DNA from 3 places in the Lysinibacillus sp. FSL K6-0075 genome. Region 2 is predicted to be linked to each of the others. Evidence: predicted binding sites of a transcription regulator. Region 2 holds the regulator's gene; each other region holds the start of a gene.
The links. The regulator LexA, encoded in region 2, represses DNA repair genes until DNA is damaged. The targets are predictions, from matches to a motif close to CGAACATATGTTCG.
Positions count from the first base shown of each region.

Region 1 (11,291 bases), 2.2 Mb from region 2:
ATTTCTGATGTTGCAAAATTTGGCGTGATGCATGTTTCTACAGCATTTAATTTCTCCAAAAAACTAGAAGAGCGTGGCTTTCTTAAGTTTTCCAAGCGTGATGACGATAAACGTAATACGTATGTTGAGCTTACCGAAGCTGGCACAGAGCTCATTATAGAGATGAATAAAAACTACCATAATACGTATCATTCCGTACTGGAAGGATCACTAGCATTAAAAGATTTATATGGCCGTTTCCCTGATTTTTTAGATGTAATGGCTGTTATTCGCAATATCTATGGTGAGGATTTCATCGACATTTTCGAACGCTCCTTCCAACATTTCCGCGATTCCTTTGACACGCTAGAAGAACGCACACCTGTAAAAGGATAAGACGAAGCTTCAAACTGCACATAATTTTTCCTGCAATTATTTATAAGTTGAACATAATGAGTTATACTACTGTTCATTCAGGAATAAGTCATGTGAAAGGAGGTATTTCAGAAATATTTCTGAAGTACCTCCTTTTTCTTGCATTCTAACATAATTCAATTTACATTAAATAGGACACTTCCTATTTCGGAGTTGATAATAACCATGCATTGCTGGAAAATTTTAAATTTAGAACATCATTACGGTACTACGCGTATTATTATAATGAGTGTCATTACTTTTTTAGTGGTCTTTTCTGTTTCGTATGTAACGTTTAATTTATTCAATGAAGAGCATTATACAGATCGTTTATTCTGGCTCTTTGTAATAGCTGTGTTAACACTCTATCCCATTCACAAATTTTTGCACTTTTTGGCGCTATACGATTTACGCCAGCATTTAAAATTACGCGTACGTAGTCAATTTTATATAATTCCTGTTTTACACATGCGAATTCGAGAGCCTTTATCTAAAAATCGTTACATCTTAGCATTACTTACGCCTTTTATCGTTGTAAACACTAGTATTATAGTTGGAACATGGCTTTTACCAGCCTATACACATTATGGGACATTGCTGTTAGCCTATCATTGTAGTCTATGTCTGATTGATATCCTTTACGTGAAGTATCTATTGAATTCACCTAGAAATTCGCAAATAGAAGAAACACCTAAAGGCTATGAAATTTTAGTTCCACCAACTGTTCACTAAATGCTTGTACTTGTTTTTTATTGGCGTTCTTTGTTATGCTATTACTATTGAAAGAGGGGAGGAATAGACTTGCTATTAATGATTGTAGTTCTATTCTCGGTATTCTATTTATTTCAAATTAACCGCATGACATATGCTCTATGCATGCGACGTGAAATTCCCGAAGAAAACCAACCAAAAATATTCCGAACTATAAATATACTTATTACGATCCTACTTGTCTCATTCTACATTGAAATTTTATATGCAGTATAACAGAAAAATCCATTACGCCTCGGCGTAATGGTTTCTAAATTTTTCTAGGCTTTTTTTAAAAAATTTATGACATCCGCGCCCGTCCGCACGCTCGAAGATAAGTCGAGCCCCCCATGCAACAACTTTTTCTAGCCAATCAGATTGGCTAGAATCTCAGGCATGCGGCGCGAATGTCTAACATTGTTAAGAAAAGCTAAGAGTTAAAGCTCTTAGCTTTTCACTGTTTTATTAATTAGTATAGGAACGCTGCACCAACGATAATTAATAAAATAAATAACACAACTAATAAAGCAAAGCCTGAGCCGTAGCCACCGCCACCGTATCCTCCGTTGCCCATAACTTCACCCCCTTTCTTTTCTATATCCTATGCGCTTCAAAATTTGAAATATAGGCAATACTCAAGGGGGAACCATTTTGTTTTTAAATCGTTTATGTTATAGTAAAAAATGGACGAAACCATGTTAGGAGAGAATATCCACTATGAAAAAGACAGTTTTATCTTTAACTTTAGCTGCGTCTGTATTAGCGCTTGGTGCTTGTAGCGGCGGAGACAGCAAAGCAATCGTTACTTCTAAAGTGGGCGATATTTCAGTAGCTGATTTTAATGAAAAGGCAAAAGCTTTAACAGGCTCATATGTAATGCAGCAAATGGTGACTGAAAAAGTTTTAGCTGACAAATATGAAGTAACAGATAAAGAAATCAAAGAAGCTTATGACACAACTGCATCACAATTTGGTGATGGCTTTACACAAGCACTTGCTGAAAGTGGCTTAACAGAACAAGGCTTTAAAGATTCTTTACGTGTCCAACTTCTTCAAGAAAAAGCTTTAAAAGATCAAGCTATTAAAGAAGAAGATGTGAAAAAATACTACGAGCAAATGAAAACAGAACTAAATGGTCGTCATATTTTAGTAGCAGATGAAAAAACAGCTAAAGAAGTGATTGAAAAAATCAAGGGTGGCGCTAAGTTTGAGGACGTAGCAAAAGAGTACTCAACTGACACTGGCTCTGCTCAAAAAGGTGGAGAGCTTGGATGGTTCTCTGTAGGTTCAATGGTAGACGAGTTTAACGATGCTGCTTATGCTCTTGAATTAAATACATTAAGTGAGCCAGTAAAATCTAGCTTTGGTTATCACGTAATTGAAATTACGGACAAGCGTGATGTTAAGGGTGTTGGTTCATTTAAAGATGAAGAAGAAAACATTCGCTCAACTATGTTAAATAAACTGAATCAAACTGGTGAAGCTCAAACGATTCTAAAAGACATCATTGCAAAAATGGCAAAAGATGCAGATGTTAAAACTTCTGATAAAGATTTAAAAGATTCACTAGAATTCTTCACAACAACAAGTGAAGAACAAGCAAAAGCAGCTGAAGAAGCAGCTAAAAAAGCTGAAGAAAATGCTGCAAAAGAAGATTCTGAAGACAAAGCAGAAGATACTGACAAGGAATCTAAATAAATTAGAGACTAGTGTTAATATCTATAACAAAAAGAAGCATCTGACACATCAGATGCTTCTTTTTTTCTTCTCTATTTTACTTTAAACTGGCTAATTTCAGCTTGTAAGTCATTTGACATTGTTTGAAGTACATTTGCCGCGCTTGCGATTTCCTCATTAGAGGCGCTTTGTTGCTCGATTGATAAAGCTATGTGCTGTATGCCTGAAGACGTACCATTCGCAATACCTACAATTTCTTTTACAGCATCGTCCGTTTGGCTTGCCTTGTCATTGACACGCAATACAATATCCGTTACTTCCTTTGTACGATGACTAATCTGTTGCAAATATACGACAATATTTTTAAAGGCATCGCCTGTCTGTTCAACAGCCTCACGCCCTTCCTCCACAAACTGTGTTCCACTATTAATAGCATAAACAGCACTGGAGGTTTGCTTTAAGATATCATCTACTAATGTTCGAATATTGTCTGCAGCCCTTCCAGATTCCTCTGCTAGCTTTCTTACCTCATCCGCTACAACTGCAAATCCTTTTCCAGCCTCTCCAGCACGTGCCGCTTCAATAGAGGCATTCAATGCAAGGAGGTTTGTTTGATCTGTAATACTTGTAATCAGCGCTACAATCGTACTAATTTCCTTTGATTTTTCACCTAAAGCATTCACAACTGCTGTTGACTGATGGACAGATTCATTGATTGTATTCATTTTATCAATCGTTTGCTCAATTAACTGTAAGCCTAAATCCGCTTTTTGGTTTGTTTCATTCGCTATAGAGGCAACTGCCTGTACAGCAGAAGATGCATGATCCATATCTTTAGTAATTAAATGTGCTGATTCAGATAATAAATCCATTTGCCCCAATTGTCCTTCTGCACTGGAGGCAATCTCCCCAATTGCATTAGAAATGGTTTCAACTGTTTGACTACTTTGCTCTGTAATCGTTGTAAATTCCTTTGTAAAAGTCGATACATCTGTAGATGCTTTATTCGTCTTTTCAATGACCGTGCCAATTTGCTCCAACATATGATTAAATTCAGTCGATAATTGACCAATTTCATCTTTCAAATGATCATCAATTCGTACTGTTAAATCGCCATCAGCAGCCTGTGTCATAGCATTTAACACACGCTTTACACGCCTTAAGACGATATACCTTGTACATAACGAAATAATTACTGTGCCAATAAACAACGAAATAAATGTATTAATGACAACACCCGCACTACCATTTAATTGCACTACCTTTTCGAATTGACGACTCACAAACTCTGAAATATGGGAGCTTATAAACAAACTTATACCAATAGCTAGTATCATTTTGAAAATCAAACTTTTCCAAAACTTAATTTTCCGCGAAAAAAGTCCCTCTGTATCCATTGCTTTTCCCCATTCCTATAATTTCTCTCTCTATTCTAAAAGAAATACTAATATTGGTACAATAGTTAGCCACCAATATTACACATATGAATATTTAGACTTAGAGAAATTAAAAGTGAATAGCTAGTAAGTAGCAACAGTTTATGGTCTGAATTATATTACTATTAAATAGTAGGCTTATAGAATGAACGATTATCCAGTGGGAAGAGTCGCTCTGTAAATTCACCCGGTGCTGTTTTTCCTAATGCTCTTGTTAACATATTCATCTTCGCATCGATGTTATCTATATAATGCAAGATTTCCGCTTCTTGAAGCATAGGTTTTTTTGGGCTTCCCCACTCTTCTTTCCCATGGTGAGACAATACCATATGCTGTAGCAGCATGACTTCCTCACCTTCAATTTCAAGCTCACTAGCAATCTTAGCAATTTCATTGACCATAATTGTAATATGGCCTAACAAATTGCCCTCCACTGTATACGTTGTGGCAACTGGTCCTGATAATTCTACAACCTTGCCTATATCGTGTAAGATAATTCCTGCATATAATAGGTCACGATTAAGTGTTGGGTATAAATCAGCAATAGCTTTACCTAGTTTGAGCATGGATACCATATGATCTAATAAACCTGACGCATAGTCATGATGATTTTTAGTCGCTGCTGGAAAAACTAAAATGGCCTCTTGATGCCTTTTAATAGCTGCTCTTGTAATTCTAGAAATATTAGGGTTTTTAATATCAAAGAAAAATTGGTTTAATTCTTCATATAGTTGTTCTTTCGGTGTTGCAGAGGACGGCACTAAATCATGGATAGCGATTCCTTCCTCTGGCTTGGCAACACGAATCGATTTGATACGCAATTGATTCTTCCCTCTATAGTCATGAATCTCTCCACCTACACGCACAATAGCTTCCGCATGATACAGCTTTTCATGGTCCTCATTGGTGTCCCATAGCTTTGCCTCAATATCTCCACTCTTATCTTGTAATAATAGCGACATAAATGGCTTTCCAACGGTTGTAACACCTTTTGTCGCTTGTTTTATTAATAAAAATTGATCAACTGCTTCTCCAACTTGGAGCGTCGTTATCCCTTTCATGTTGACGTCACTCCCCTTTCATTTGCTAATGCTCCTATATCGACAATTTGCTCTCGCTGCCAATGTTTGAGCATTGTGTCATGGCAAGTAAAATATAAAATTTGACGTTCATATCCTACTTCTTTCATTAATTGTACCATTTTGTCTGTGCGGTTTCGATCAAAATGGACAAAAGGATCGTCCATAATCATTGGAAATGGAGCCGTGTTCACTAGGGTTTTTGCAAGGGCCATTCGCAATGCAATATATGCTTGCTCTTTGGTAGCCTGTGACAATTCCACCATTTGATAACGTAATCCTGCAGCATCTTGTGCTACAAAATAACCTTCCTCATGAATCGAAAGTTTGTCATAGCTTCCGCCTGTAAGTAAACGAAATATGGCATTTACCTCTGCAAGCACATGCGGTAATTTTTCTTCGCGAAGACGAAATAAGGTTTCATGAATAGCTGTCGCTACAGCTTTTTTAGTTGCCCATTGCTCAACTAACTGCTGTAATTCTGTTTTCTCCTGCTCAAACTGTTGAAGCACTTGGCCATACTTTTCATCATTTAATAGCTGTTCCTTTTCTATAAGCAAAGAAGCGCGTTGTTCCAGACATTGGTCAATTGCTAGTTGCAATGAATGCTGCTCTTGTTCTAAAGCAAGTATGTCCTCGTTAACTGTGTCCTCAATCAGACTCGCTTGCTGTTGAAGATTGAGTGAAGATAATTGAGCCTGAACAGTTTGCAACTCTGTCACAATTTTTCTTCTCTGCTCAGATTGCTCATGCATTTCATAATATGCCTGCTCGTTTTGTATTTGCGCTTCCTTAAATAGCTCGGACATTTCTGCTGAATAACGATCAATTCTTGATTGTCCACCTTCCATTTTTATTTGGAGGCTAGCTAGCTGATCTTTTGCATGCTGTGCTTGCTGTTGATGCTGCTGTGCTTCAAGGTAGGCTGTACGTAAATATATATAGACTTCATGTTCATCATAGGCTCCATCTAAAACCCGTTGTAGTTGCTCATAAATGCTGTTCTTTTCTACCTGAGTTTCTTGCAAAAGACTTAGGGTACTGTTTCTTTTAGCTGCTAGTTCTTGTACACCACGGATACGCATAAATAATTCGGGCATTAACGTGCGGGCTATCGTTCCCTGTAAGCGATAACGCTTTAAAAAATGCTGGAGTGTCTGAGTGGCTTCTTCACTCTCTACCTCCGCTTGTTGAATTTTATATTCAAGAGAAGTGTATTGCTGCTCCTTCTCTTTTTGCTGTTCATTGACATGTAACCAACGATCTTCGTATCTATGCTTCTTTAAAAGCACTGCTTGTACTGTCATTTCCTCTTGCTCTAACTCCCGTAGGAGGAAACTGTGCTCTTTACTAGTAGGCTCATCTGCTCGATTACCATATCGAATAAACAAAAGGGTTAGCAATGATAAAACTGCTCCGATGATCATTACAACTAGATTTTTTTCAAATACACCATAGGCAAACGACATGAAACCAAGCAGTAGTACAAGCCAGATAAAGTAATGAGGTTGCTTCTGCTTACTACGTTGCGATTTGGCAGTACGTAATTGCTCAAGCTTTCGTTTTTGTTGGGGCCACTGTGCTAAAATATGTTCTTCTTCACTTGTTAATGACTCCTGCATGATCCGCTGCTTCTGTTTAGCAATTGCATCTAATTCTAGATGAACCTGCTCAAGAGAACGTAGATGAAACTTTAACTCCTCCTCTGCCTCCTCTAACTTACCTAATTGAAGCTGAAATTGTTGTTCTTGTTGGAGTGAAACTGTTTCTTGCAGAAGTATATCTTGTGCCTCTTTCTCTTTTACACCTAATAAACGAAATTGTGCTTCGATTTCTTGCTCAAGCAAAAAGAGATCATCATGTAAATTTTGCTCTTTCACCATCAGTTGATGCCATGTTGCCTCTTTTTGCATAAGGCTAGCCATTTCATTGACCGTTTGCTCATCCACTGTTGCAAGTACTTTATCCTGCAATGTTTGATACTGCTCCTTTAATTGCATCAGCTGTTGACTTTCATGTAACAGACGATCCTTTAATTGTTCATAGCGTCTGATACCCTCTGCTGGAAACTGAACATGTTGATAATTGGTCAATGTCTGCTGTAAAGTCTGTTGTTGCTTAAGAAGAGGTAGTGCTTGTTTTTGAATAGTTAACTGCTGCCACTGTTGCTGTTGCATTTTTTGCGTACCATATAGCTGCTCTAACTTTTGCTCAAGTAGTTGTAATTGCTGTAATTTGTCCTCAAATGTTTGAATCTTCCCTTGTTCCTGTTTAATCGTTCGTTCAAGCTGCTTTAATTGTTCAATCTTTTGATTAATCAATGGCACTTTACCTGTCTTTTTAAACAACTCGCTAGCCTCTTTATCCATTTTCTTTTCAAGGGTGGATAAATGCTGAATACCTGTTGTACCTGAGGCAAGTAGCAAATGGGTTAGCTCCTCCTCAGACATTTTTTCAATACCTTGTAGCTCATGCAATGAAAAAGAAAAGATGGATTCGAAGGAAGCCCTAGAATAACCATATAAAAGCTTTGCTAACAACTCCTCATGCCCCGTTGTACCATCCTCAAAATAGACAGTAACATCACCAGCAGCCTTTCCTTTCACACGTTCAATTGTGCATTGGCCATAAATTGGGTGCAAAATTGTCAGCTGACCCCCATATTTCGTCGAAACTTTCGGCTCATATTTGCGCTGTGTCTGCTGCCTTGTAGGAAAACCAAAAAGCATTTGTAATATAAACTGCTGAATCGTCGTTTTTCCTGCTTCATTTAATCCATAAAAAATAGTGACGCCATCACTTAAGGAGATGGCGATATTTTCATGCTTACCGAAGCCATATATTTGGATTTTCTGTATTGTCAGCATGTAATCACGCCCTTTGAATTTCTTCTGCTAATAATGTTTGTGCATGATGCGTTAAGTTTTCAATATCCTTTTCACTTAGTGGCTCTATCAGCCTAGCACCACCGGCATATTGGTACAAATCTTTTAGAATATCCTTCCATTCATTACTGTCCCACTGCTCCATTAAGCTCACAACAGATTGAGTTGTTGCTGTATGCTCATAAAATCTCGCTGTCTTGTGCAACACCATTTTTTGTACCCAACACATTGGCTCAATGCCTTCCTCAGCCTCTCGAATAGTCTCTAACCAAGCATCTACTGTTGCATGCTCAAATAAAGCTTCCGTTTGCTCATCAATATGTTGCAAATGAAGCTCTACTACCGATGCCCCATACTTCTTCCTATTGGCTGTAATCGCTTCTGCACATCTTTTCAGTAATTCATTGGCATGTACCACACTCGAACAGTCCACCTCTATCGTGCTATAAACGACAGCAGAAGTAGAGATAAAATCAAGTTCAGTCGATGTTTTGGATAACGTTACATCATAAAAACCTTTCATTCCTTGTTCTTTACGATGTCGACTTTGAATATTGCCTGGATAAACAATGGCTGGGTTTTGATGTAAAAGCTGTCGTTTATGAATATGGCCTAACGCCCAATAATGATAGTTCTTTTCAAGTAACTGCTGTTTTGTAAAAGGGGCATACACATCATGTGTCGTATTGCCTGCCTCACTGCCATGTAGCATACCAATATGAATGGCTTGCTGATCCTGAGCAGTTGGATAGCTTTCAATAACGGACTTCTTTAAATGACGTTCAGGATAACTAAAACCATATATATTCACTTGCTGACCACGTATTTTTAATTGAACCACACTCGTCTCAGCTGGTAATTCATAGACATTACTTGGTAAAGCAAAACGTGTCCAAGTGCCATTTAAATGATCATGATTTCCGTAGCTCACAATCACAGGGATATTGTGTTGAAAAAGCTTTTCCATTGCATCTTGAAATCTTCGTTGTGCTTGCAAGCTACGATTTTCACCATCATAAATATCTCCAACAATTAGTAAAAAGTCAGGTTTTTCCTGAATCGCTTTATGGATTATTTTATCAAATGCTTCAAAAGTGCTTGACCGAATTTTCTTTAAAATGTGTTCGGGTAGGCCAAATAAGCCCTTAAATGGACTATCTAAATGTAAATCTGCCATATGGAAAAAACGAATTGCTGACATCCAATCACCTCAAATAGTAGATAATTCTCTCTTTCGTACAAACCAAAGTAATAATATGTTGATTAATCGAAACCGAATATTTGTTCTATTTTATCATAATTCCTGTTTGATGAAAAATGCTATTACGGAAAAAAACAACATTGCCTTACTTTTTCCACAATTTTCGTAATTTATCAAAAAATTCACTAGTTTTACCGTGAAGTTTATAAATCTTCTATGTATAATAGAAATATATTCAAGTAAAAGGGTGGGGTCTGTATGGAGAATTATCGTTTTACAGCTTTTGAAAAAACAGGGGAAACATTGTTTGATGAAACTTGGACTTTTGAAAATGATGAGGCTGCTAAACTAAATGGACAACAACAAATTGAGGAAAAAGGTGTTGCCGATAAAACGCATCGTCTAGTAAACGCTTCGGGTAAATTAATTTTATTCCATGTTTAGTGGCTAATAAAAGGCACGTAGTCAATTGTTTGCTACGCGCCTTTTATTATTTTTATTTCCCTACAAAGATAGGCATTCTTTTCTCTACGAATGCATGAATGCCCTCAACATGATCTGTTGTTTTACGCATTGCAGACTGGCCCTCAGCCTCTAATGCTAAGATATTTTCTAGCTGTAGCATATTTTGTGCATGCAGAATTTTTTTCGTCGTAATCATGGAAGAGATAGGGGATGCAAGCATTTTCCCAACAAGCTGATCTGCCATTGCAAATACAGTGCCCTCTGGTGCAATATAGTCAATTAACCCTACATCTAATGCTTCATTTGCTGTTAATACTTTCCCTTCCCATATCATTTGTTTCGCTTTAACCGTTCCTACACGTTCCTTCATGAAGAAATGACCGCCACCATCTGGAATGAGTCCTATTCCAATGAAATTCATAGCAAGTTTACTATTTTCACAGGCTACAACAATATCTGCCCCTAGTGTTAGACTAAATCCTAAACCTGCTGATGCACCATGAACTGCTGCAATCACAATCATCGGTAGCTGATAATATGCCTTCACGATACGTGTCAGATAAACCATTGCTTCATCAATATTCAGCGGTTTGCTTTCATCTAGCATTGCTTTTATATCGCCACCCGCAGAAAAGACCTTTCCTTCTCCCCGAATAACAAGCACCTGAATATCTCGTTCCTGTTGTAGAGCCTCAAAGCATTCTGCAAGTTCACGCATCATGACATCATCCATAGCATTCATCGCCTGTGGACGATTCAACGTTAACGTTGCACGACGTTCTAACTTCTCTAAAGTAATCGTTGAAAATTCCATCTCTATAACCCCCAATTATGAATAGTCATTCACTATGTATAATTCGTGTTTTTCTTGAAAACTCCTTCTACGCTAAGCAAAATTGCTCTTGTTATGCTATATTAAAGGACGAATATCGACATAAAGGTGGTAACGTATTTTGACACAAAAAGACTATCGTGTATTACTTTATTATAAATATATTACGATTGAAGACCCTGAAGCTTTTGCAGAAGAACATTTAGCATTGTGTAAAGAAATTGGGCTTCTTGGTCGCATTTTAGTAGGCTACGAAGGTATTAACGGAACCGTATCAGGTACCATTGAGCAAACAGATGCCTACATGAACCATATGAAGGCTGATGCTCGTTTTAATGATATTATGTGGAAAATTGATGGGGTTGAAGGGCATACCTTTAGAAAAATGCATGTACGTCCTCGTCAGGAAATTGTTCACCTAGGTTTAGAACAGGATATCAATCCGTTAGAAATCACAGGTGATTATTTAACACCTAAAGAATTTATGGAACAAATGCAAGAAGACAATACAGTGATTATCGATGCCCGTAATGACTATGAATATGATCTCGGTCATTTCAGAGGTGCTGTACG
Region 1 is NZ_CP151947.1:4,118,477-4,129,767, forward strand. Features, by position in the region: gene MHB65_RS20550 (HTH-type transcriptional regulator Hpr) at 1-375, shown strand, start outside; gene MHB65_RS20555 (DUF3267 domain-containing protein) at 580-1,125, shown strand; gene MHB65_RS20560 (hypothetical protein) at 1,195-1,380, shown strand; gene MHB65_RS20565 (YjcZ family sporulation protein) at 1,613-1,717, opposite strand; gene MHB65_RS20570 (peptidylprolyl isomerase) at 1,861-2,841, shown strand; gene MHB65_RS20575 (methyl-accepting chemotaxis protein) at 2,913-4,217, opposite strand; gene yhaM (3'-5' exoribonuclease YhaM) at 4,382-5,317, opposite strand; gene MHB65_RS20585 (AAA family ATPase) at 5,314-8,202, opposite strand; gene MHB65_RS20590 (DNA repair exonuclease) at 8,207-9,421, opposite strand; gene MHB65_RS20595 (YhzD family protein) at 9,680-9,865, shown strand; gene MHB65_RS20600 (enoyl-CoA hydratase) at 9,918-10,700, opposite strand; gene MHB65_RS20605 (rhodanese-related sulfurtransferase) at 10,840-11,291, shown strand, end outside.
Region 1: the regulator LexA is predicted to act here: its motif matches at 9,495-9,508, upstream of MHB65_RS20590 (DNA repair exonuclease).

Region 2 (11,291 bases):
GTTAATGAAGTAATTACACAGCAAATAGATGAAGCAGGTATTTGGGATACAGATAAAACACTTCAGAAATTAATCTTACAGGCCAGCTATTTGAAGGAGCATAAGGTTGAAGCCGTTATCAATGAAGATTCCATGCAAACCGAGGAAAGGATTGCCTTTCAGATTGCCGAGCTACCAGCAAATAGTCAAGGGGTAGCGAAAATCATTCCGTTATTAAATGATGTCAATCTAGTACCAAATCAATCGATCTCGTTGCTTTCACTATTAGGTGAACAGGCTGGGGTTGTCAATGATGCAGGTTTAGATTTTGTCGCGTCCATGCTATATAGTGTCATTCTTCAAACGGATTACGAAATTCTTGAAAGACATTCTCAGGAAATCAATCCAAGCTATTTACAGCAGGGAATTGAAGCGGATATCAATGCAGCATTAGTAAAAGACTTACAATTTATAAATCGTTCCGAACAGCTTGGTAAAATGAAAGCATCTATGGAAGGTAATCAATTAAAGATAGAAGTTTTTGCAGCAGCGAAAGAAAAGGACATTACAGTTCGCGTCAGCAAGGATAAAATCGTGAAGCCACGAATTATTTATCGCTATTCGGAGGATTTAAAAGCTGGACAAGAACGAGTGGAGCAAGAGGGTAAAGAGGGTTCAAGAGTGGAAGTGTATCGTTCCATTGTAGAGAACGGAGCAACAGAAGAACAATTCATTAGTAGAGATTATTATGCACCTCAAAATCGAATTGTTACGCGTTCATCGCAGGAGCCTGTTACGATCACAACACCTACTCAAAACGTAGGGGCAGGAACATCAGATCCTGATTTAGAAGTGGATTTAGATGGGAATGGCTTGCCTGACATGAAACCTTCAACACCAGAGGAAACAAAGCAAGAAGATGGACCAGAAATTGTCTATGGCTACTATGACAAGGGTGGCAATTTTGTACAAACAAGTCCATAACGATTGGAGGTATGTTTATGGCAATGAAGCCAGGGCGTAAACGTTTAGGGGATTTACTGGTTGAATCAGGTGTTATCACAGCTGACCAGCTAGAGTACGCATTAACTACTAAGATGAAAAATGAGAAGCTTGGAGATTTCCTTATTAAAGAAAACTTCCTAACAGAGCAGCAGCTTATTGAGGTCTTAGAATTCCAGCTGGGTATTCCTCATATTAGCTTGAATCAGTTTTCAATTAGTCCCGAATTATTACAGCTAATTCCTGCGGAGCTGGCAAAGCGGACAAATATTATGCCGATTCGCAAAGAAAAAAATAAATTGTTTATTGCAATGGAAGACCCGATGGATTATTTCGCCATTGAGGAAGTTCGCATGACGACGGGCTGTCAAATCGAGACAAGTATTGCAGCAAAAGATGATTTATATCGAACGATAACAAAGTACTATGATTTACAGGAATCAATGGATGCGGCCATGTTGGATTTAGCTGCGACTAGTACGGAAACACAAGAAGAAATTGAAAATGAGGATTCACCTATTGTTCGTTTAGTGAATCAAATTATTGCCAATGGTGTCGCACAGCGCGCAAGTGATATCCATTTTGATCCACAAGAAACAGAGCTTCGTGTCCGCTATCGAGTAGATGGAGTGCTTCGTACTGAACGATCCTTGCCCAAGCATATGCAAAATGTCGTATTGGCTCGTATTAAAATTATGGGTAATTTAAATATTACAGAAAATCGTATCCCACAGGATGGACGTATTAAAACCAATGTTAATTTTAGACCTGTCGATATCCGTTTAGCCACATTACCAACAGTCTATGGTGAAAAGGTTGTTATGCGTATTTTAGATTTAACCAATTCAGCCAATGATATTGACAAATTAGGCTTTAGTGCAAGTAATGAGGCACTTTTTAGGAAAATGATAGCCCATCCAAACGGTATGATGTTGATTACTGGTCCAACAGGCTCAGGGAAGTCCTCTACTTTATATGCGGCACTTTCTCATTTAAATGAAGAAGGCGTCAATATTATTACGGTTGAGGACCCAGTGGAATATCAATTAGATGGTATCAACCAAATCCAAGTAAAAGAGGAAGTCGGTTTAACATTTGCGGTAGGTTTACGATCAATTTTACGACAGGACCCTGACATTGTGATGGTGGGGGAAATTCGTGACCTTGAAACAGCGCAAATTGCTATTCGTGCTTCACTAACAGGCCATCTAGTGTTAAGTACGCTGCACACTAATAGTGCCATAGAATCTATTTCAAGACTACATGATATGGGGATTGAGCCATTTCTACTATCCTCTTCCCTTGTAGGAATCATGGCACAACGTCTTGTACGTAAAGTTTGTCGTGATTGTGCTGAACCATATGTATTCACTTCACGTGAACTTGAAATACTTGAGGAAAATGGGGTGGAGGGCGTAACGCATGGTAAAAAAGGTCGTGGGTGTCCTGCCTGCAACCATACAGGCTACCGAGGGCGTATGGCGATTCATGAAATCCTCCCCGTAGATCGTCAAATGAAGGATATGATTTTAAATCGTGTTGGTGATAGCGTACTACGTGATTATATGAAAGAGAAAGGTTTCCATACCTTATTAGTAGATGGATTACTAAAGGTTGTAGCTGGCAAAACAACCACATCAGAAATATTACGTGTTGCAAGTGCAGACTAGGGGTGAAAGAAATGACAGCATATTCAATCGTTGAATTATTAACACGTGCATTTGAAGAGAAAGCATCGGATCTACATTTAACAAAAGGTATTCCACCAGTATATCGTATTCATGGGCAACTGGAGCATTATGGCACAGTGCCGCTAGAAACAGAAGATTTAAAGGAAATGGTAAAGGTCATTCTCCCTGTCCATAAACAACAGGAGTTTGAGGACAAAGGTGAAACGGACTTTAACTTTTCATTGCCTGGGAAATGTCGATTCCGTGTCAACGCCTATCATCAGCGAAATGAAGTAACGATTGCGGCTCGTTTAATTGAGGCTAAAATTCCTTCTATTGAAGCGCTCAATATGCCACAGGTGTTATATAAGCTTGCGGAAAAACCACAAGGCTTAATTTTAGTGACTGGCCCAACAGGCTCAGGAAAATCAACTACCTTGGCAGCAATGATTGATCATATTAATGAAACGAGATCAAAACATATTATTACGTTAGAGGATCCAATCGAATATTTGCATACACATAAGAAGTCTGTCATCAATCAGCGTGAGATTGGTGTCGATACGATGAGCTTTGCAAATGGTTTACGTGCATCACTACGTCAGGACCCAGATATTATTTTAGTCGGGGAGATGCGAGATTACGAAACCATTTCAACGGCTATTACGGCTGCTGAAACAGGGCATTTAGTCATGGCTACACTTCATACAAGTAGTGCACCAACAACGATCGACCGTATTATAGACGTATTTCCACCACATCAGCAAAGTCAAATTCGTGTGCAGCTTGCGAATGTACTGCAAGGTATTGTTTCTCAGCGTTTATTTGTACGTAAGGATGTAAAAGGGCGTATTGCGGCGACAGAAATTTTAGTACAGGCACCTGCCATCTCGAATTTAATTCGTAATGAAAAAATCCATCAAATTCCAAGTGTGATGCAGACAAGTAAAGCATTAGGTATGCACACGTTGGAATATTCGATGCAACACTTAATTACGACAGGTAAGATTTCACTTGAGGATGCACGACCATATATGAACGCTGGTGATTATAGTTGACGATATTTCGTTATAGTGGTCGTACCAAAACAGGAGCACCTAAAAAGGGCATTATCGAGGCACCGAATAAAAAGGTAGCCATGGAAAAGCTTCGAGCACAAGGAATTAATGCACGAGAACTTCAGGAATCAAATAGCATTTTACATAAAGATATTGCTTTTGGGACAAAAGTGAAGCACCAGGAATTTGTTATTTATTGTCGGCAATATGCGACATTAATTCGTGCGGGCGTTCCTGTCGTTGAAGCAACCCATATTTTGGGTGAGCAAACAAGGAGTAAACCACTGAAGCGAGCATTAATGCAGGTTGAAGAGGATATTCGAAATGGGATGGCATTTTCAGATGCAGCAGGTAAACATCCAAAAGTGTTTCCATTGCTATTTGTCAATATGATGCGTGCTGGTGAGGCTACAGGAAACGTCGATGATACATTAGATCGCCTTGCAAGCACACTAGAAAAGCAATATAACATTAAGAAAAAAATTCAATCTGCCATGACCTATCCAGCGATTTTATCACTTTTAACACTGGTGGTTGGTATGTTTTTAATGGTGTTCATTGTGCCAACCTTTATGGATGCATTTAAAGAAATGAATTTGGAAATGCCATTAATAACGGTCATTGTAGTAGGTATTAGTGATTGGCTCATTCAATTTTGGTACCTTGTGATTTTGGGACTATTGGTGTTAGTAGTGGGCTTACACTATTTCTATAAAAATAATAAAGAGTTTCATTATGCCGTCAATGTATTTTTACTGCGTATGCCAATCTTCGGACAGCTGTTGCAAAAGGATATTATCGCGAGAATGACAAGAACCTTGTCAACACTCTTTAGCAGCTCAGTGCCAATTCTACAAGCCTTAACAATTGTAGAAAAGGTTGGCGGCAATCCAGTAATGGGTAAAGTAGTACTAGAAGCCCGCGATAATTTAGAAAAGGGTGGCACATTATCAGAGCCACTTGAAAAAAGCTGGCTATTTCCACCGCTTGTTACACAAATGACATCAATTGGTGAGAAAACAGGGTCCTTGGATTACATGCTTGAAAAGATTGCTGATTTTTATGAAGAAGAAGTAAACCGTGCCGTCGATACAATGAAGTCACTTATTGAGCCTTTAATGATAGTGGTGTTGGCCCTAGTTGTAGGAGTCATTGTAGCGGCTATATTCTTACCAATGTTCCAACTATATGAAAATATGTAATTTGCAGAGTGCTAAGGAATTAAAGTTTGGAGAATTAAATTAGAAGCTCGTGTTTTCACACTTCATATAAAACTATTAAGGAGGAATTACCAATGGTTAAAAAATGGAAAAATACAAAACTATTGAAAAATGAGAAAGGTTTAACGTTAATTGAACTATTAGCTGTAATTGTTATCCTTGCAATTATCGCTGCTATCGCTGTACCAGCTATTGGCAGTATTATTGATAACTCACGATACAAAGCTGCTAAATCTGATGCAATAATGGCACTAAATTCAGCCAATATTTATTTTACTGACACACCTACCGACGATAAAGGTGCAGAAATTACAGAAGTTGATTTGGATACATTGATAGAGGAAGGATATCTTGAGACTGAAGGAACATTAGATGATGACATAAAGATAAATAAGGCATCTGGTGGGGCAACTACAATTAGTGGTACTGCAAAAGCTGGGAAATATACAATTACATTTAGTAGTGCGAAACAAGATGACATTTCCAATGATAATCAAAAAGTTAAGAAAGACAGCAAAGATGGTGCAATTACAGTATCTGGAAAAACTCCTTGATAAACAGAAAGTAAGTAATCAGTCCTCCCCACTCACTCAGAAACGCAAATTTTCTTGCGTTTCTGGCTGGGAAATGGATGACTAATTGAAAAAATCATTTATACTGAATAGGATAAGGAGGTCTTTTCACATGTTTAAGAGAAAAAGAAAGTCGCATGTTTCGATTGAACTGAAGGATTATGTGCTGCGTGCGATTGTGGCGAAAGGACCAGAGCCTAATCAGTGGCAAGGCTATGAATACCCTTTAACAGCTGGAATCGTTGAAAATGGGACAATCGTCGATGAGGTAGCTCTTTTTGAGATTATTAAAGAGCAAGTGATGAAATGGACAGGGAAAAAACAGGCTGTCCGTATGTTTGTACCTGATACGACGGTTTTATTAAAAAACTTTGAGCACCCTAAAGATGTCAAACCTCAGGAATTACGAGGATATGCTGAAATGGAATTGGGGCATTCCATTCATTTACCATTTCAAGACCCTTTAATTGATGTTTATGATGCAGATGCCGAGGATGGTAAGGCCATTTTATTTGCTGCGCCCTCTGAAGAGATTACGAAAATGGTAGGGATGCTGCTAGATGTTTCATTAGAACCGGAAGCTGCCGATATTCGAGCGCTATGCAATATACGTTTATTAGAGCACATGTCATTATTAATGCCTAATAAAACGTATTTAATTGCTGAATGGTCGATTAATGAGCTCTCTATCAGTATTTTTTCCAATGGCCAAGTGGAGTTTTTGCGCTATCAATCGATTGAAGTGGATATGACGCAATGGCAGGGGAAGAAAGAGAATGAGTTTAACTATCAATTTATCTATAATGGCGAGGCTGAGAATTATCAAATGGTCGTGATGGATCAGGTTTTGGAGATCGATCGAATGATGAATTTCTTTAAGTTTTCTTTACATAAAGGTGAAAAAGCAGTGGATGAAATTATCATGCTTGGGGATAACCCATTATTGAAATCAATAGGAAACTTATTAGCTTCTAATTTAGAACCACCACTGAGGGTTGTCGATGGGAAAAAAATTGAGAAATTGTTTCCTCGCTTTAAGCGAGAATTTTCAACGTTGCTTGGCTTAGCTTTGAAGGAGGTTCATTAATGGTTCCAGATATAAACCTCTTACCACAACTTGAAAAAAGAACGACCTCTCCAAAGCTTTTTTATAGCTTGGTGATAGTCATTGTTGGACTCATTGTGGCTTATTTACTTTTTTTATTTTTTACGTCAAAAAGTGATTTAGCACGATTGACTGCAGAGGAACAGGCATTAACGACACAGCTTGATCAATTACAGCAAGAGCTAGATGCAAGACAAAGTGTCGACCAAGGTTCGTTGGAAGAATCTGTGACATTTATTCAAGGTGTTTCTTATCCTGTAACACCGTTGATTGATGAAACGAGAACTTTATTACCAACTCATTCGTATTTACGTAGCTACGTTTTCGGGGAGAATACGGTAAACATTGAAGTAGATTTTGAAACGATGACAGATATATCGAAATATGTGGAGCGACTTTTAATGAGTAGCTATTTTACAGACGCTCAAATTAACACGGTCTCAAACTTTGATATAGAGCTAGGGGAACAAAGGGAATTAACACCCCAACAAAAATTTAAAGAAGTACCGCGCTATTCAGTGTCTATTACAGCGACAATCGACTTTATGTATTTAGCTGGAGGACGACGCTCATGAATAAATTAACGAGTAGTAAAAATTCATCCATCATCTTATTGCTTGCGCTGATAGCTGCTATTTTATTTGCGCTGTATTATTATTTGCTATCACCAAAATTGAATGAAGTGAATGAAAAAGAGCGTAGTGTATTGCAGGTGCAGCAAGGATTAGCTAGTGTCAAAGAACAACTCGCTCAATTGGACAAGGAGCAGGGACAGCCTACTATTAATATATTAACGCTAAGACAAAAGCTACCTGCAACAAGAGCCGTTGAAAAGATAATTCTCGATTTGGCTGAGATTGAAGAGGTGACAGGAACTCGTATACAGTCTTTAACTGTCCAGGGTGAGAATGGCACTGTGACACCTTCAGATGTATCGAATGAGCTCAATATGTTAGAACAGGCTGAAGCAGAGGTCAATGGTGATCAGGAGAACAAGGAGACCACTACACCGATTGCTTCTCTTTCAAAGGACTCTTTACCAGCTAATTTAAAGCTCATTACTTTTATCTTAGAGGTTGGGGCGCTTGATTTTAATTCGCTTGAAAGCTTTTTACAGGAGGTTGAACAATTAGAGCGCGTGATGAAAACCGATAAGATTGAATTTAAATTACCTGGAGAGCAGGAACAGCTAGAGAAAGATGCAGATCTTACGTTAAAGGCAACAGTGCAAGTGACGACGTTCTATTACGAAGAACAACAATAAACTTTATTGATAGGCGCACCATACTTCATTTGTATGGGCGCCTATTGGTTTAGGAGGACATAAAATTGGAAATGGCTTATACGATCTTTATTTTTTTATTTGGACTTGTCTTTGGCTCTTTTTATAATGTTGTCGGCTTACGTGTACCGCAGAAGGAGTCGATTGTACACCCTCCTTCCCATTGTACGAAATGCCAGAGACGACTAACGGCGCTTGATTTAGTGCCAGTATTGTCCTATGTATTTTTAGGAGGAAAATGTCGGAGTTGTGGCAACAAAATTTCTTGGGTTTACCCAGTCATAGAATTAATGACAGGTGTATTATTTGCCTTTGCTTATTGGCGGCTAGGCTGGAGCATAGAATTAATAGTAGCTTTCGTTTTTATCTCCTTATTAGTCATCATTGTAGTGTCAGATTTGGCCTATATGCAGATTCCAGATAAGGTGCTATTATTCTTTTTACCCTTGCTTGCTATTGGACGAGTTCTATCACCATTAACACCTTGGTGGGACTCTCTTGTGGGTGCTGTTGTTGGTTTTGGCATATTATATATAATTGCTGTGCTATCGAACGGTGGCATGGGTGGAGGCGATATTAAATTATTCTTTTTAATTGGTCTCGTTCTGGGTACAATTGATACACTGTTAACGCTGTTTTTAGCTGCTGTTATTGGTATGATTGTCGGATTTACTGTGTTATCGAAGAACAAACAGGGGAGAAAAACACCCATTCCGTTTGGGCCTTCTATTGCACTGGCCGCAGTCATTGTTTATTTCTATGGCGATCTATTAATCAATTGGTATTTAGGCTTTTGGTAATTGTTTAATCTTCAAGAATGTGGAGGGAAGCAAGTGAAACCGATTATTGGTATTACAGCCTTTGTGGAGGATGATTTATCCTCTCGATTAAATGCTGCTTACAGCAAAAGCATTATTGAAGCAGGTGGAATTCCACTGATTATTCCGATTGGAGTAGAAGAAGAGGCAGCACAGATTTTAGCCATGACAGATGGTTTAATGTTATCGGGCGGCCATGATGTGCATCCATTTCTGTTCGGGGCCGAGCCTTCATTAAAGCTTGGAAAAATTCATCCAGCGCGAGATACGGTTGAATTAGCCTTAATTGAAGCTGCATTCCAACGGAAAATGCCTATTTTCGGTATTTGTCGAGGGATTCAAATATTAAATGTTGCATTAGGTGGTACTTTATATCAGGACATTGATAGTGACCATTTTAGTAACAAGTTACTCCAACATACGCAGCAATCAGGTCGAGCTGTAGCTACTCATTCTGTACAGGTTATTGCTGACAATCTATTAGCGACTATCGTTGAACAAGAGAAGATTGCAGTGAATTCATTTCATCATCAAGCGGTGAATGTGTTAGCAGAAAAATTAAAAGTAGCAGCAAAATCCAGCGACGGTATTATCGAAGCGGTAGTTCATGAGGAGATGCCATTTTGCTTGGCTGTTCAGTGGCATCCTGAGGAACTAGCCATAGCAGGAGATGAGAGTGCTCAAAAGCTATTTTCAGCCTTTATTGAAGCGAGCTTAAAATTTAAGAAGGAAGCTTAGAAGGGGCATTATACAAAGAATCCAATCGTATATGGATTCTTTTTTTGCGTAAAAAAGAGGATACATGCTCTTAGAAGGAACATAATCCTCAAAACCTGCTTTAATCGTTAATGTACACGTCTGTAAAGACCTACAACTTGTCCTAAAATCGAAACTTGATCGACAATAATAGGTTCCATAGAAGAATTTTCAGGTTGTAAACGGAAATGGTTTTTCTCTTTAAAGAAACGTTTTACAGTTGCTTCATCCTCAGCTGTCATAGCTACAACAATATCCCCATTATTAGCTGTTGCCTTTTGTTTGACAATGACTAAATCTCCATCTAAAATCCCAGCTTCAATCATTGATTCCCCCATGATTTCTAGCATGAACAATTGATCTTCACTTGTGCCATACGTATCGGGTAATGGGAAGTATTCTTCAATATTTTCAATTGCTGTAATTGGAGAACCAGCTGTAACCTTCCCGACAAGTGGGACATGGATCACCTGTTGCTTTTGAATGGATTCTTCAGGCTCTAAAATTTCAATTGCGCGTGGCTTTGTTGGATCTCGACGAATAAAGCCTTTTTGTTCTAATCGAGCTAAATGTCCATGAACAGTTGAACTGGAAGCAAGTCCAACTGCTTCACCAATTTCACGTACTGATGGTGGATATCCTTTAGCTCGTACCTCTTCCTTAATGAAAGCTAAAATGTCCTCTTGTCTTTTCGAAACTTTTTTCATGCGTGCTCACCTCTTTTTTCTAATATCATTCTACTTATTTGATAGTATAACAGAATGCGAACATGTATGCAAACATAGGTTCGAAAAGTGTTTGACAAAAACGTTTGTTCGCTTTATTATGGGAACATACATTCCGAACAAACATTCTTAAAAAGGGGTAATGATTATGACATGGTTGAAGAAAAACACACATATCTCAATTTTAATAGGAGCTTGTTTACTATTTGCAGCATACCTTTACATTACTGATCCAGGAAAAGTTAGTTACGCAGAAATTCAAATTGAACATGGAGATAGCTTGTGGTCGTTAGCTGAGCAATATCGTGGTAAAATGAGTACTGATGATTGGATAAAGCTTGTAAAAACGGAAAATGAACTAGCAGATATTAAAATTGTAGCGGGAAAATCTCTAGTTATTCCTGTAGTGAGTGATCAAGCCAGTCCCATCAATACTATCGAAATTGCGAGAAATGAACAATGATAAATAATCAACTATCGGCTGTTGTCTATTGTCGCGTAAGTACTGAAAAAGAAACACAAAGCTCCTCATTAGAGCGCCAGCAGGAAGAGTTGCTGCGCTATGCTAAAGAGCAAGGCTATGCGGTGAAGGGCGTGTTTAAAGATCAACATAGTGGCTATGATGTAGAACGTGAAGGCTTACTAGAAATGCTTGATTTTATAAAAGATAAGAACATTAATGCTCTTTTTGTCCAAGATGAAACTCGTTTAGGACGAGGCAATGCAAGGATGGCTGTATTACATTTATTACAAAAGTCAGCAACTGACGTTTTTTCGATGCGTGATGCAGGCCCAGTTCAATTAAATGAAATGGATACGATGCTGCTTGAAATTTTAGCGATTGTAGAGGAGTATCAGCGTAGAATCCATAATGCTAAAATTCGACGAGGTATGCGACGTGCTGTAGAAAACGGCTATCGTCCAGAAAATAATTTATCGAACCGAGGTAATCCGCAGGGGCAGGAGCGAAAAGATCTACCTGTAGAGGAAATTGTGAAGCTCCGCAAACGTGGATTTACCTTTGAAGAAATTTCTATAACGCTTAGAGGGTTAGGATTTGAGGTAAGTAAGGCGACTGTACATCGTCGTTTCCAAGAGCACCAA
Region 2 is NZ_CP151947.1:1,300,878-1,312,168, forward strand. Features, by position in the region: gene MHB65_RS06070 (G5 domain-containing protein) at 1-963, shown strand, start outside; gene MHB65_RS06075 (GspE/PulE family protein) at 987-2,651, shown strand; gene MHB65_RS06080 (type IV pilus twitching motility protein PilT) at 2,663-3,709, shown strand; gene MHB65_RS06085 (type II secretion system F family protein) at 3,706-4,911, shown strand; gene MHB65_RS06090 (prepilin-type N-terminal cleavage/methylation domain-containing protein) at 5,004-5,483, shown strand; gene pilM (pilus assembly protein PilM) at 5,614-6,588, shown strand; gene MHB65_RS06100 (hypothetical protein) at 6,588-7,181, shown strand; gene MHB65_RS06105 (hypothetical protein) at 7,178-7,870, shown strand; gene MHB65_RS06110 (prepilin peptidase) at 7,936-8,688, shown strand; gene MHB65_RS06115 (gamma-glutamyl-gamma-aminobutyrate hydrolase family protein) at 8,722-9,444, shown strand; gene lexA (transcriptional repressor LexA) at 9,552-10,169, opposite strand; gene MHB65_RS06125 (LysM peptidoglycan-binding domain-containing protein) at 10,336-10,650, shown strand; gene MHB65_RS06130 (recombinase family protein) at 10,647-11,291, shown strand, end outside.

Region 3 (11,291 bases), 2.3 Mb from region 2:
AAGGATCAAAGTTATTTTCAGTTCCACAATACAAGCAAGTAACTTCAGGATCGAAAAAATCATTCTGATTAACTGTTAAAATGCTTCTACAACATTCTTCACAAAGAAATTCGTGTTTAATTTTTAGAGCTTCCTGTTCTTCTAATTCTTTCAGTTTATTTATAACTACACCGAGAGGTAATTCGGTCATTTTCGCAATATAACTTGGGTAAAATTTCTTCACTTGACTAACAGCAATAGTTTCAAGTGCTTCATTAAAAATTTTATTTACTTCCCATGGTTTAATATCACGCATAAATTTCACCCTCTCAGTTAGTTAATTAAAACATTTTTTCTCTAATATAATCTAATACGTGTTCAGACGCAAATACGTTGAATTTAAATGTTTTTGATTTTACACCAATTCGAATCGAATAAACTTGCACAACTCCACTTTCAGCATGCTCAAACAATATAGAACCTTTTTGCTTTGCAAGATAAGGCTCTAAATAATCGTATAAAGGTAGCCCTCTAAGTTCTCGAATACTTCCCAAACCTATCGTTTCAAGACCACTTAAAAGTAGTAAAGTGAATGGGGTAGTTTCTAAAATACCAGTAATATCTTCACTATTTAAATTTTCTTCTAGTATGGTTAATTCGCCATTATTATAATATTCGTCAATGGCAGATAGTATGCTCACAATTGATTGGCCTTGAGTTTCTTCAAAACTCTCTACCAAACCTTCTGGTCTCCCTATAGCATCAATTAATTGACCTTGTAATGCGTCAGCTAATAATTCTAAGTCACCATTGTAACTTTCTAAAAAATCAAACTGTTTAAAGTCATATGTTTCATTCAAAATTGCAGCTAATCCAGATATAACCTTTTTTGCTGATGTAGAACTTGCTCTTACTTCAATTATTCCCTTAACTTCATCAATATAAACTGTAGTAATTTCGTGTTTAATGTATTCTCTTCTGTCAGCTAAATAATAGTCAACGCTTACACCCGCTCTATGAATGAATCGAAGAAGATACTTAGAAGGTCCATCAATTTCGGTAGCAGCAATTATAGATGGTTCATTAGGAATTTCTGTACTATTTGGAGTAATCACCTCTTCAAATGGATTAAAAGGCATGTTTTGGATAATATTTTGTTTAAGCCCAACTAAACCTTCCTCATTTGTAGTACGATACCATGCTAAAGAAATTGCCCCCGCAAAGATGTTTTTGTATATCTTTTCAAGTGTACTTCCCTCAATTTGACCAAATGAAGACCATACTCTATTTGTTAATTCATTGACATTTCCCGTTGATTCTAATGTCAGATCATTACATATATCCTTTAAAATGCTTTTACTTAATCTATTCAGGTCTTGAGGAAAAATTAATGACTTCAAAGTATTCATAGTAAACCTCCGGTAATATTTAGTTTCTATGAAATTATATCCCAAAAACTATACAAATAGTATGATAATAAATTGTTCAGTTTAGTAAAACTTATCGAAAAAGGGAAAAAGGAGAATAAATAACACCTTGAAATATACGAACGTTAGTTCTATAATATATACAAACAAATGTTCTTAAAAGGAGTGGCTAAAATGGCAAAAACTAAAACGCCTACTAAAAAGAAAGATCCGAAACACCCAGATCGTGATGAATTTGACTTAGAAGAAATGGCAAACGCGCTAACCGAAGCAATGGAGGAAAAACAGCCCAAAGTTTTTAGCATCTACAAATGCGATGAACCATTAGAAGGTACCATAACAAAAATGGATGCAAATACAAAACTAATCCATATTAAAGATAAGTACATGAATAATCATAAGGTGCATTTTTTAGATATCCTAAAAATTTCAGATATCGAATATTAGTGGAGAGTGATTGTGATGTTAAACGACAGAGGATCTAAAAAATGGACTGCTATGATGCTACCAGAACATCTTGACCTCATTAAAACATGGAAACAGGAGCAATTTTATGATAAAAAGCGTGATTTAACTGAATGGGAGCTTGAAGAGATAGAGAATACCATCCAGCGTGCTTATAAGATGCAAAAGCTTGTGAGATTAACATTATGGGAACAAAATAAGTTGCATGATGAAGTAGGGAAAGTCACTGGTACCGATGCGTATAAAAAGGAACTATTACTAGACACTGATTTATCTGTGAAGCGTATTACATTCGATAAAATTCAAAAAGCTACTTTGGTTGACTCAGATGATTAACAGAGAAGATCGCCAAGCACTTTATGAATATATAAAACTAGATATGGCCATCAAATCATTACAGCGTGATTATGACAGCTTAACAAATCTGAAAATGGGCAAAGTCTACATCAATATTGTAGATGCACTTTTAAAGGATATACGAAACGATTATTACAACAAAAAGCGCCTGTTAGCTAAAAATAAAATAGAAGTAGTTAAATGGATGAAAATAAGTGAACATTTTAGCGAGGTAACAATAAGAACGCCTGGCGAGGATGAAGTGCATCAGTATGCTAATCAAGCGCTAAAAACCCATACAGAAGAGTTGATATTTAAATATTTGAAGAAATAAAAAAACAGGTACTCATATGAGGCCTGTTTTTTATGTATAAAAAAAGCCACTCATTTGAGTGACCTTTGATGTGACTTCCACATTCTTCATGTGGAGTGCATTACTTATTTTAAATTATCAATAGCATACTGAGCTTCTTCTGGAGTAAATTTTTCTCCATATTCTGAAATTAATTGGTCATAAATAGCTGAATCTGACATACTCATTTCTGCGTATGACTGAGCTTTTTTTAATGCATTTTCTTTCCAATCAAATACAATGTTATCCACTGCATATTGAGCAGCTTCTGCGGGAAAATTCTCTCCATATTCAGAAGTCAATTGGTCATAAATTCCCAACTTTGACATTTGCATATTTTTGGCATAATCCTCTGCTTTCTTTAATGCCGATTTATATTCTCTAGGAACATTTTCTTCTTCAGCTTTAGTTTCTACTTCTGCTTCAGAATTAGTTTTCTCAGCCTCAGCTGATACAGGTTTTTGGTCATCTTTAGTTGATTCATCCTTTGTAGCAGTTTCTCCACAAGCTGCTAGTCCAAGACTTAATACCAATGCTGCGCTAAAAATTATTTTCTTCATATAAGTTGTCTCCTTTTATGTAATATATTTGTAACACTTAAATTGTATCAATAATGGAAGTGGTTGTCAGTATAGCTTTTATACATACAAAGATTAGATTTTAAAAAAATACAAATACTGAAGTATGGACATCGAGACATTACAGCTTTTAGCTATTTATTATTTCGAAAGGATCCGCAGTAGATGTGTATTTTTAAAAGTTTATTCTTATATGGAGGAAGAAGGCAATTTTGCGTTTTATGGGTTATATAAATGCAAGAGAAGAATATTGGTAAAAAAAGTAATATTGACACCAAACGGAGATGTTGTTGCGGTTTTTTCGCTTTGAAAACGAGAAATTTGTCGAACGGTGTAAGAACTGTACAAATATTTTTCAATTGGGTGTGAAACCCATTTAAAAATAATGATTCCAGTGCTACCATAAAAGTAACAGACAAAATTGGAACGTTTGTTCTGTAAACTGTAACGGAGATGATAGATATAAAAATAAGAAAAATAAAAAACACATCTCAAGCTGGAACTTGAGATGTGGAAAATTTCGAGTGACATTCACTCACTACCAAAATTAATTATAACTAAAAACAGTTGTGATTAAAAGTGAATGTCCTCATTTTAACGGAGGTAAAATATGGAACATATATTATTGGAATTATTATATGAGTTTTCTGAAGTGATTAGTGTAACACCACCGACTTCCATGTCCAATATTTTAGACTGGTGGGACAATACCCTTAATGAAATTAATGATTATTGGCTAACTGATTTAATGCAATTTCAACTCTTTTCCAATAGTGAAACTCCGACTGTGCAAACAATGTATGAAATGTTATTAAAGCAATGTAACAAAAGAGAAAACCTTAATATTCACTTTATGTATTCTTGTTATCCACAAAAAAATTAAAAGGTTACTCATTTGAGTGACCTTTTTATTTATATAATACAAATAAATCGTTTTGAAGAAATGTACACCTGTCCGCTGGTTGTTTATGAATATAATTATAAGCGAAAAAAACGCTCCCCCAGTCGCTCCCCCAAACCCCCAGTAAAAAATCGTTAAATATCTAAAGATGAAAACAAAACAAAAACCCCGCAAACACTTGATATACCAAGGTTGCGAGGTTTAAGAATCCGAAGTAATCTAACGTTAAAAAATTAACGAGAGTAGTACTCTACGATGAATGATTCGTTGATTTCAGCTGATAATTCAGAACGCTCTGGAAGGCGAGTGAATGTACCTTCTTTTTTGTCAGCATCGAATGTTAAGTAGTCAGGTACGAAGTTGTTTACTTCGATAGCTTCTACTACTACAGCAAGGTTTTGAGATTTTTCACGAAGAGAAATCGTTTGACCTGGTTTTACGCTGTATGATGGGATATCAACGCGTTTGCCATCTACTAAGATGTGACCATGGTTAACTAATTGACGAGAACCACGACGAGTACGAGCTAAACCTAAACGGTAAACTAAGTTGTCAAGGCGAGTTTCAAGAAGGATCATGAAGTTTTCACCGTGAACACCTTTCATTTTACCAGCACGGTCAAATAGTGTACGGAATTGACGTTCGTTCATACCATACATATGACGAAGTTTTTGTTTTTCTTGAAGTTGTAAACCGTATTCTGATAATTTTTTACGTTGGTTTGGACCGTGTTGACCTGGTGCGTAAGGGCGTTTTTCGATTTCTTTACCTGTACCGCTTAGTGAGATACCAAGACGACGTGATAATTTCCAAGATGGACCTGTATAACGAGACATATTGTTGTCTCCTCCTTTAAATTTGGTTTTTTTGTTGTAAAACAAAAACCAGTAGTACCCGTTCTTACACGCATTTTATTTTCATGTACTTTCGCCTATGCAGCCGTTAGGTTACGCAATACACCATCTAATTTTCATTACTGAGAATCTCAAGTAGTTGTATATCAGAAAATAGAGGAATAAAATACAATCATAAGCTTATACCACTGCTGCGTTTATTTTACACAACCTCCATTGTAACTGCTTAGGACAAGGACGTCAATTATTTGCTTTTAAAAATTTGTAAAAGAACATAGTAGGAAATTCCTCACTATCTATTTTAAATGATATAGGAATAGTTAATGATACGCTGTGTAATGTAAATTGTAAAAGTAAGGGATAATTACATAGTCAAAATGACACAAATTATGTATAATATATTATAAGTTAATAGTAATTGATTTGGACGTTATATAGAAAAGGTGATTTCATGACAGACCATTTACAAACGCTAAAATATATAAAATCTGATGTTTTGAGCTTTTGGGTGAGTTCTTATGAAGAACAAACTAGTTTTAATGGGTATTTTTGTTCATTGAAACAGTTTCTAAAGAAGCGCTTGAAAATTGACAATGCTGCTTTTCTCAGTTTTGAAGGTAATTCTTTAATACCTATTGAAGAGATGGCTTCATTAACAATTGAAACAAAGCTAAATGCTGTGTCATGGCTGATGATCGAAGCTAGTTTTTATCAACAAAAAGTAGTGAAAATTCCTTATATATTAAAAGCAAGACAAGCCTATTCAATGATGACAGATATGGTGCTTTTCCAAGCAGAGGGCAAAAATCCCATTGGTGTATTACTTGTGGAGGCAACAGAGTCTTGGACAGACTTTATGACCTCGGAGTACGGTGAAGAGTGTATAGAAATACTTTCAAAGGTTCTTCAAATGATTAGAGACAATTTAGATGTCAAAATAAATGAAGACCAATATAGAAAACTATATAACATGACTGATTTATTTCATTCAACAATGGATATTGATTTAATTTTAGAAAATGTATTAAAAAATATACGGGATAATTTCCCTGAATTTAATGTGGAGCTGATATTATCGAATGATCAAGATCGACACACGACCATCGATATTAAGCTTTTTGATTATTTATCTGAAAGACCTGCTACAATTGAAGCCTTTGTATCAGGAGAGTTAACGACAGAGTTAGCGAGCGATTTAAATTGTCGGTTGTTAAATGCACCTATTAAGGGCAGGCAAGCTATCTATGGCATCTTGCAAGTAAGTGCTCCCACGACTTATCTTTTTTCAACAACTGAAAAAGATTTTGTACGGATGCTGGCGCAAGCGTCAGGAAATGCTCTTGAAAATGCAAAATTATATCATCAATCGCATCGCCTCGTAAGTGACTTACAACTCATTAATGAAACATCGCATCGTTTAAATATGCGAATTGACATTCATGAAATGTTACTTTTCCTACAAAAGCAGTTACTGAAATCTTTTCAGCCAATGGAAGTTTGTTTCGCATTTAAAAAACACGATACATTTGAAATAACAGGTGCAAGTACCTCCTTGTTCCATTCAGAAAATGGTCAAAGTTATATAAAACATGTTGAACAGCATTTTGCTCAAACGAATGATCCACTATTTGTTGCCGATTTCAGCCGTCTAACTCCTAATCAAATTGAGTATCGTTCTATTATGGCGATTCCTATACTTATGGAGGAAAAGATTAATGGTTTTAGTATTGTCTTACATAAAGAGCCATATTTCTTTTCGTTCGATAGTTTCAAATTAATGCAATCTTTAATTCACCACTCATCGTTAGCCATTGCAAATTCAATTTTACGAACACAGCTTCAGGAAATGGTCGATTTGGATCATTTAACGAAACTATATGCTCGCAGTTACCTCGATCAGTTTGTAGAAAAATCACTTGAATATGATCAATCTGGTATGTTTTTGTTAATTGATATTGATAATTTTAAACGTATTAATGATACGTACGGTCACCAAGTTGGAGATAAAATTCTTGTACAGATTGCGGTTCAATTAAAAGAGACGATTGGAAGTCGTGGGATTTGCGCAAGATGGGGTGGAGAAGAAATGTCTGTCTATGTGCCTAATATCAATGAAAAAGAAGCTTTAGAATTAGCATCAACCATTGTGAAAGTAATCCCAAGTGCCACAGATCCACAAGTTACAATTTCTGCGGGGCTTATAACATGGGATGAGCGAGATCGACCAGCATTCCAATCTGTGTTTTTACATGCTGATACAGCCTTGTATGAAGCAAAAAATAGTGGGAAAAATCGTTTTTGTACTCATAACGGTTCGTATCAAACAAATTTATAGGTTTGATGAAGCACAATATAATGAATAGTTGTTTAAATAAATTACCCTGAAATGACAATATAAAACATTTCAGGGTAATTTTTGTTGTTTTATTATAAATGATTGAGTAGTGTTTTAACAAATTCCTCTAAGCCATTGCGATCTTCCTCTGAAAAGCGATTCACAATAGGACTATCAATATCTAATACACCAATGATCTCACCTTGTTTCAGCAGCGGTATAACAATTTCAGACTGTGAGGCCGCATCACAAGCAATATGCCCTGGAAAATCGTGTACATCTTTTACAACAATTGTTTCTCTCGTTGCCACAGCTGTACCACAAACACCACGTCCAATAGGGATTCTAACACAGGCAGGAAGACCCTGGAATGGCCCTAGCACAAGTTCATTATCCTGTAAGAGATAAAAACCAACCCAGTTGATGTTCGTTAAAAACTGATTTAATAGAGCAGAGGCATTACTTAAATTGGCAATTTGATTGGTTTCACCAGTGAGTAGTGCATCTAATTGTTTTGATAATGTTAGATATTGGTCAGCAATAGATCCTTCGTAATTAATTTGTGTAAACATATAAGCACCTCGTTTAAAAATTATTTATATTGGTAATATAACATTATAGTGTTGATGTAAATCCTCTGCGCTATGCGCATCCGAACCAAATACATATGGTAGTTGAATAGCTTGACTATAATGGATAAAGGCAAAAGGTGGATAGGGCTCCTGACAATATTGTTTACTTAAACCAGCACTATTTAAATCTAATTCATAGCCCGCACATTTCATGCTGTCCAATACTTCTCTGATACGTCGGGCATCATCGATTTTTTCGTTGTGCGCCAGTTGGAATTTATGAATAAGTGATGGGTGCCCAATCCGTTTTGGTTTGTATGGACCAAGATCTGCTCTAATTGATCGTAGGACAGTATCATAATATAAATCATAAACCTGTTCAACAGAGCCAACTTTCTTTGAAAAATCAATAAAGCATTCAGAAGAAAAGTCGATACATACAAAGGTATCTTGCCATTTTAAAAAATGAACTGATAAAATAGCGTCATCTAAAAAATGTCCATATGTATCAAGGAGTTGACGAGTTTCTTGTTCGTAACCTTGGATATAGTCAACCTCTAATCCGATACGGATGCGAATATCCTGTGCATACCGTTGTTGCAGGTGTTGCAATTCTTTAATGTAAGGCATGAGATCATCAGGGTTCATGCCACTATCTTGTTGCGGGGTTGGATCAAAAAAACTTTTGGGCAATGGGGCGTGTTCTGTAAATGTTATATCTGTGAAATGATGAGAAATTGCTTTTTCAATATATTGGTTGAATGAGTCCGTAGTGCCATGTGGACAAAAAGGACTATGTATATGCCCATCACGTTTCATAATTTACCACTCCTTTAGCTCTATAGATACGCTATTTAAATATTTCACAATAGCGAAAATACAGTTTTCTGAAAAACACTTAAATTTTAGTACAAAAGGCGAAAACATAGTATATAATAAATACAACTAGCCAATTCGTTTATTGTAGAATAGGAGGCTTACGATGGAGTATATCATCATTCCGATTATCCTACTATTAATTTTAGCCATAGTAGGATTTATGATGCGAAGAAAACATGTTGCAATTATTGCAAAACTTGAAAATGAAAAATTACAAATACAACATAATCCTATAAATGAAGAAATTTCAAAAGTAAAATCTTTAAACATGAACGGTGAAACGGAAGAAATGTTTGAACGATGGCGCAATACTTGGGATGAAGTCATCGATGTACATATGACTAAAATCGATTCTCTTCTATTTGATGCTGAGGATCAAATTAATCGACTTCGTTTTAAAAGGGCAACCTTAATAGAACGTGAAATTGAAGATTACATTGAAAAATGCGACCAAGATAAAAATAATATTTTAGAAGAACTGAATGAATTAATTGGCAGCGAAGAAAAAAATCGAATTGAAATCGAACAATTAAAAGAATACTATCGCTCTGCAAGAAAGACATTGCTGGCTCATCAGCATTCATTTGGTGTAGCACTACCTGCATTGGAGAAAAAGCTGGAGACATTTGTTCAAAAATTTGAAGAGTTCGATGTATTGACAAATGAAGGCAATTATTTGCAAGCACGAGAAATTGTTATTAGCTTAAATCAAGAATCTCAGCAGACATTCGAGTATATTAATGATGTTCCTACTATTTTAACGGAAATTCAAGTTAAGTTACCAGGTGCGGTTCAGGAATTGCGTAATGGTCAGCGAGAAATGGAAGACCAATCTTACTATTTACAGCATTTAGAATTGACAGATGCACTTAATAAATATGAAAAAGAATTTGATGCATTAAAGCTGGACCTTGCAGAGCTTAATTTAAAAGTTGTTAAACCTCGTGTGACAGAGATTAATGAAGAAATCGATCGTTTTTATGATTTACTTGAAAAAGAGGTTATTGCTAAAAATTATGTAGATCAAAATTGTGATCGTTTATTAAGCTCTATCACCAATGTCATTTCTTCTACAAAGTTAGTGAATGATGAGGCAACGTATGTGCAACAAAGTTACCATTTAAATGAAAAGGATGCTGAAATTCCAAAAGCCGCTTTAAAACAATTGGAAGCACTGCAACGTCGCTATGATTTATTAGCCATGCGAGTTAAGGAAGAAAAATCGGCTTATTCTAGCTTACAGGAAGAGTTAATCGAAATTAGTGAAGAGCTAGAACGAATTCATGAAGAACAAGGGCATCTATCGAATACAATGAAGAAACTTCGAATAGATGAAAATAAGGCACGCGCTCAAGTCGAAAACTTAAAGAAAATATTACAAGATACCGATCGTTTATTAAACAAGGCAAATATTCCAGGGATTCCTGAGGAGATGGATGCACGTCTTGATGAGGCTGCAGAGCACATCTATGTTGTCATGCAAAGCTTGCAAGAAGTACCGCTTAATATGGGAACGGTTCATAATAATCTAAATGCAGCAACACTTTGCGTAGAGGATGTTAAAGTAAAAGCACATGAATTAATAGAAAATGTGATGCTCATTGAACGCATTATTCAGTACGGTAATCGTCACCGTGCATCGAACCCGAAATTGAACGGACGTTTAAAAGAAGCAGAAGAGGCTTTCCACCAATTCCGTTATGCGAAGGCTTTAGAAGAAGCAGGTACAGCAGTGGAAGAAATGGAGCCAGGTGCTTTAAAGCGTATTCAAGAAATGGTTGCTGAACAATTCACAGTAAAATAATTCGAATAACATTTTGAGCTGTCTAAAAAGTATAGCGATTACTTTTTAGACAGCTTTCTATTTATTGCATAGATGAGGATGTGATTCAGTGTGAAGCTGTCGATAAAAAAAATGAATGAACAGTTTGCAAGTGAAATTTTACAATGGCAATATGCAGAACCTTACGATTTTTACAATAATGAATTATCGGATGAAAATGTACAAGAAATGCTTGATCATCCCTACTTTGCTATCTTGAATAATCAGGGGGAGTTAATCGGCTATTATTGCACAGGTTTGGCAGCACAAGTGCCAAAGGGACAGGATATTGGTGCATATATAGAATGCTGTGTAGATATTGGAATTGGTATGAAACCAAATCTAACAGGTCAAGGATTAGGAACGGCATTTTTTTCGTTTATTGTACAAACAGTTCAACAAGAGCATCATCTACCACTTCGCTTAACAGTCGCCCTATTTAATAAGCGAGCAATCCATCTTTATGAAAAATTAGGTTTTGTTAAAGCGATCGAATTTAGTACGCCCACAGAATTTATCACGATGTTGAAAAAAATGTAGGATACCAATTAAAATTTAAAGAATCGTTAAAGTTAGTGGTCAATCGCCAAAGATTGCGTTATGATAAATACCGTTAAATCAACGTTTTGAAAGTGTGTGAAAAGTTATGGTTAATACAATTTATTTAGATAATAGTGCAACAACAAAGCCTTTAAATGAGGTTATGCAAGCATTCATGGCTGTCAATGAACAGTATTATGCCAACCCTGCTTCCATCCATGCCATGGGTGTTGAAGCAAATGATTTATTAA
Region 3 is NZ_CP151947.1:3,633,193-3,644,483, reverse strand. Features, by position in the region: gene MHB65_RS17845 (hypothetical protein) at 1-295, opposite strand, end outside; gene MHB65_RS17840 (hypothetical protein) at 321-1,388, opposite strand; gene MHB65_RS17835 (YolD-like family protein) at 1,581-1,853, shown strand; gene MHB65_RS17830 (YolD-like family protein) at 1,869-2,207, shown strand; gene MHB65_RS17825 (aconitate hydratase) at 2,200-2,541, shown strand; gene MHB65_RS17820 (Ltp family lipoprotein) at 2,646-3,119, opposite strand; gene MHB65_RS17815 (hypothetical protein) at 3,748-4,020, shown strand; gene rpsD (30S ribosomal protein S4) at 4,272-4,874, opposite strand; gene MHB65_RS17805 (GGDEF domain-containing protein) at 5,344-7,227, shown strand; gene MHB65_RS17800 (GAF domain-containing protein) at 7,320-7,799, opposite strand; gene hisJ (histidinol-phosphatase HisJ) at 7,824-8,618, opposite strand; gene ezrA (septation ring formation regulator EzrA) at 8,782-10,482, shown strand; gene MHB65_RS17785 (GNAT family N-acetyltransferase) at 10,573-11,040, shown strand; gene MHB65_RS17780 (cysteine desulfurase family protein) at 11,147-11,291, shown strand, end outside.
Region 3: the regulator LexA is predicted to act here: its motif matches at 1,550-1,563, upstream of MHB65_RS17835 (YolD-like family protein).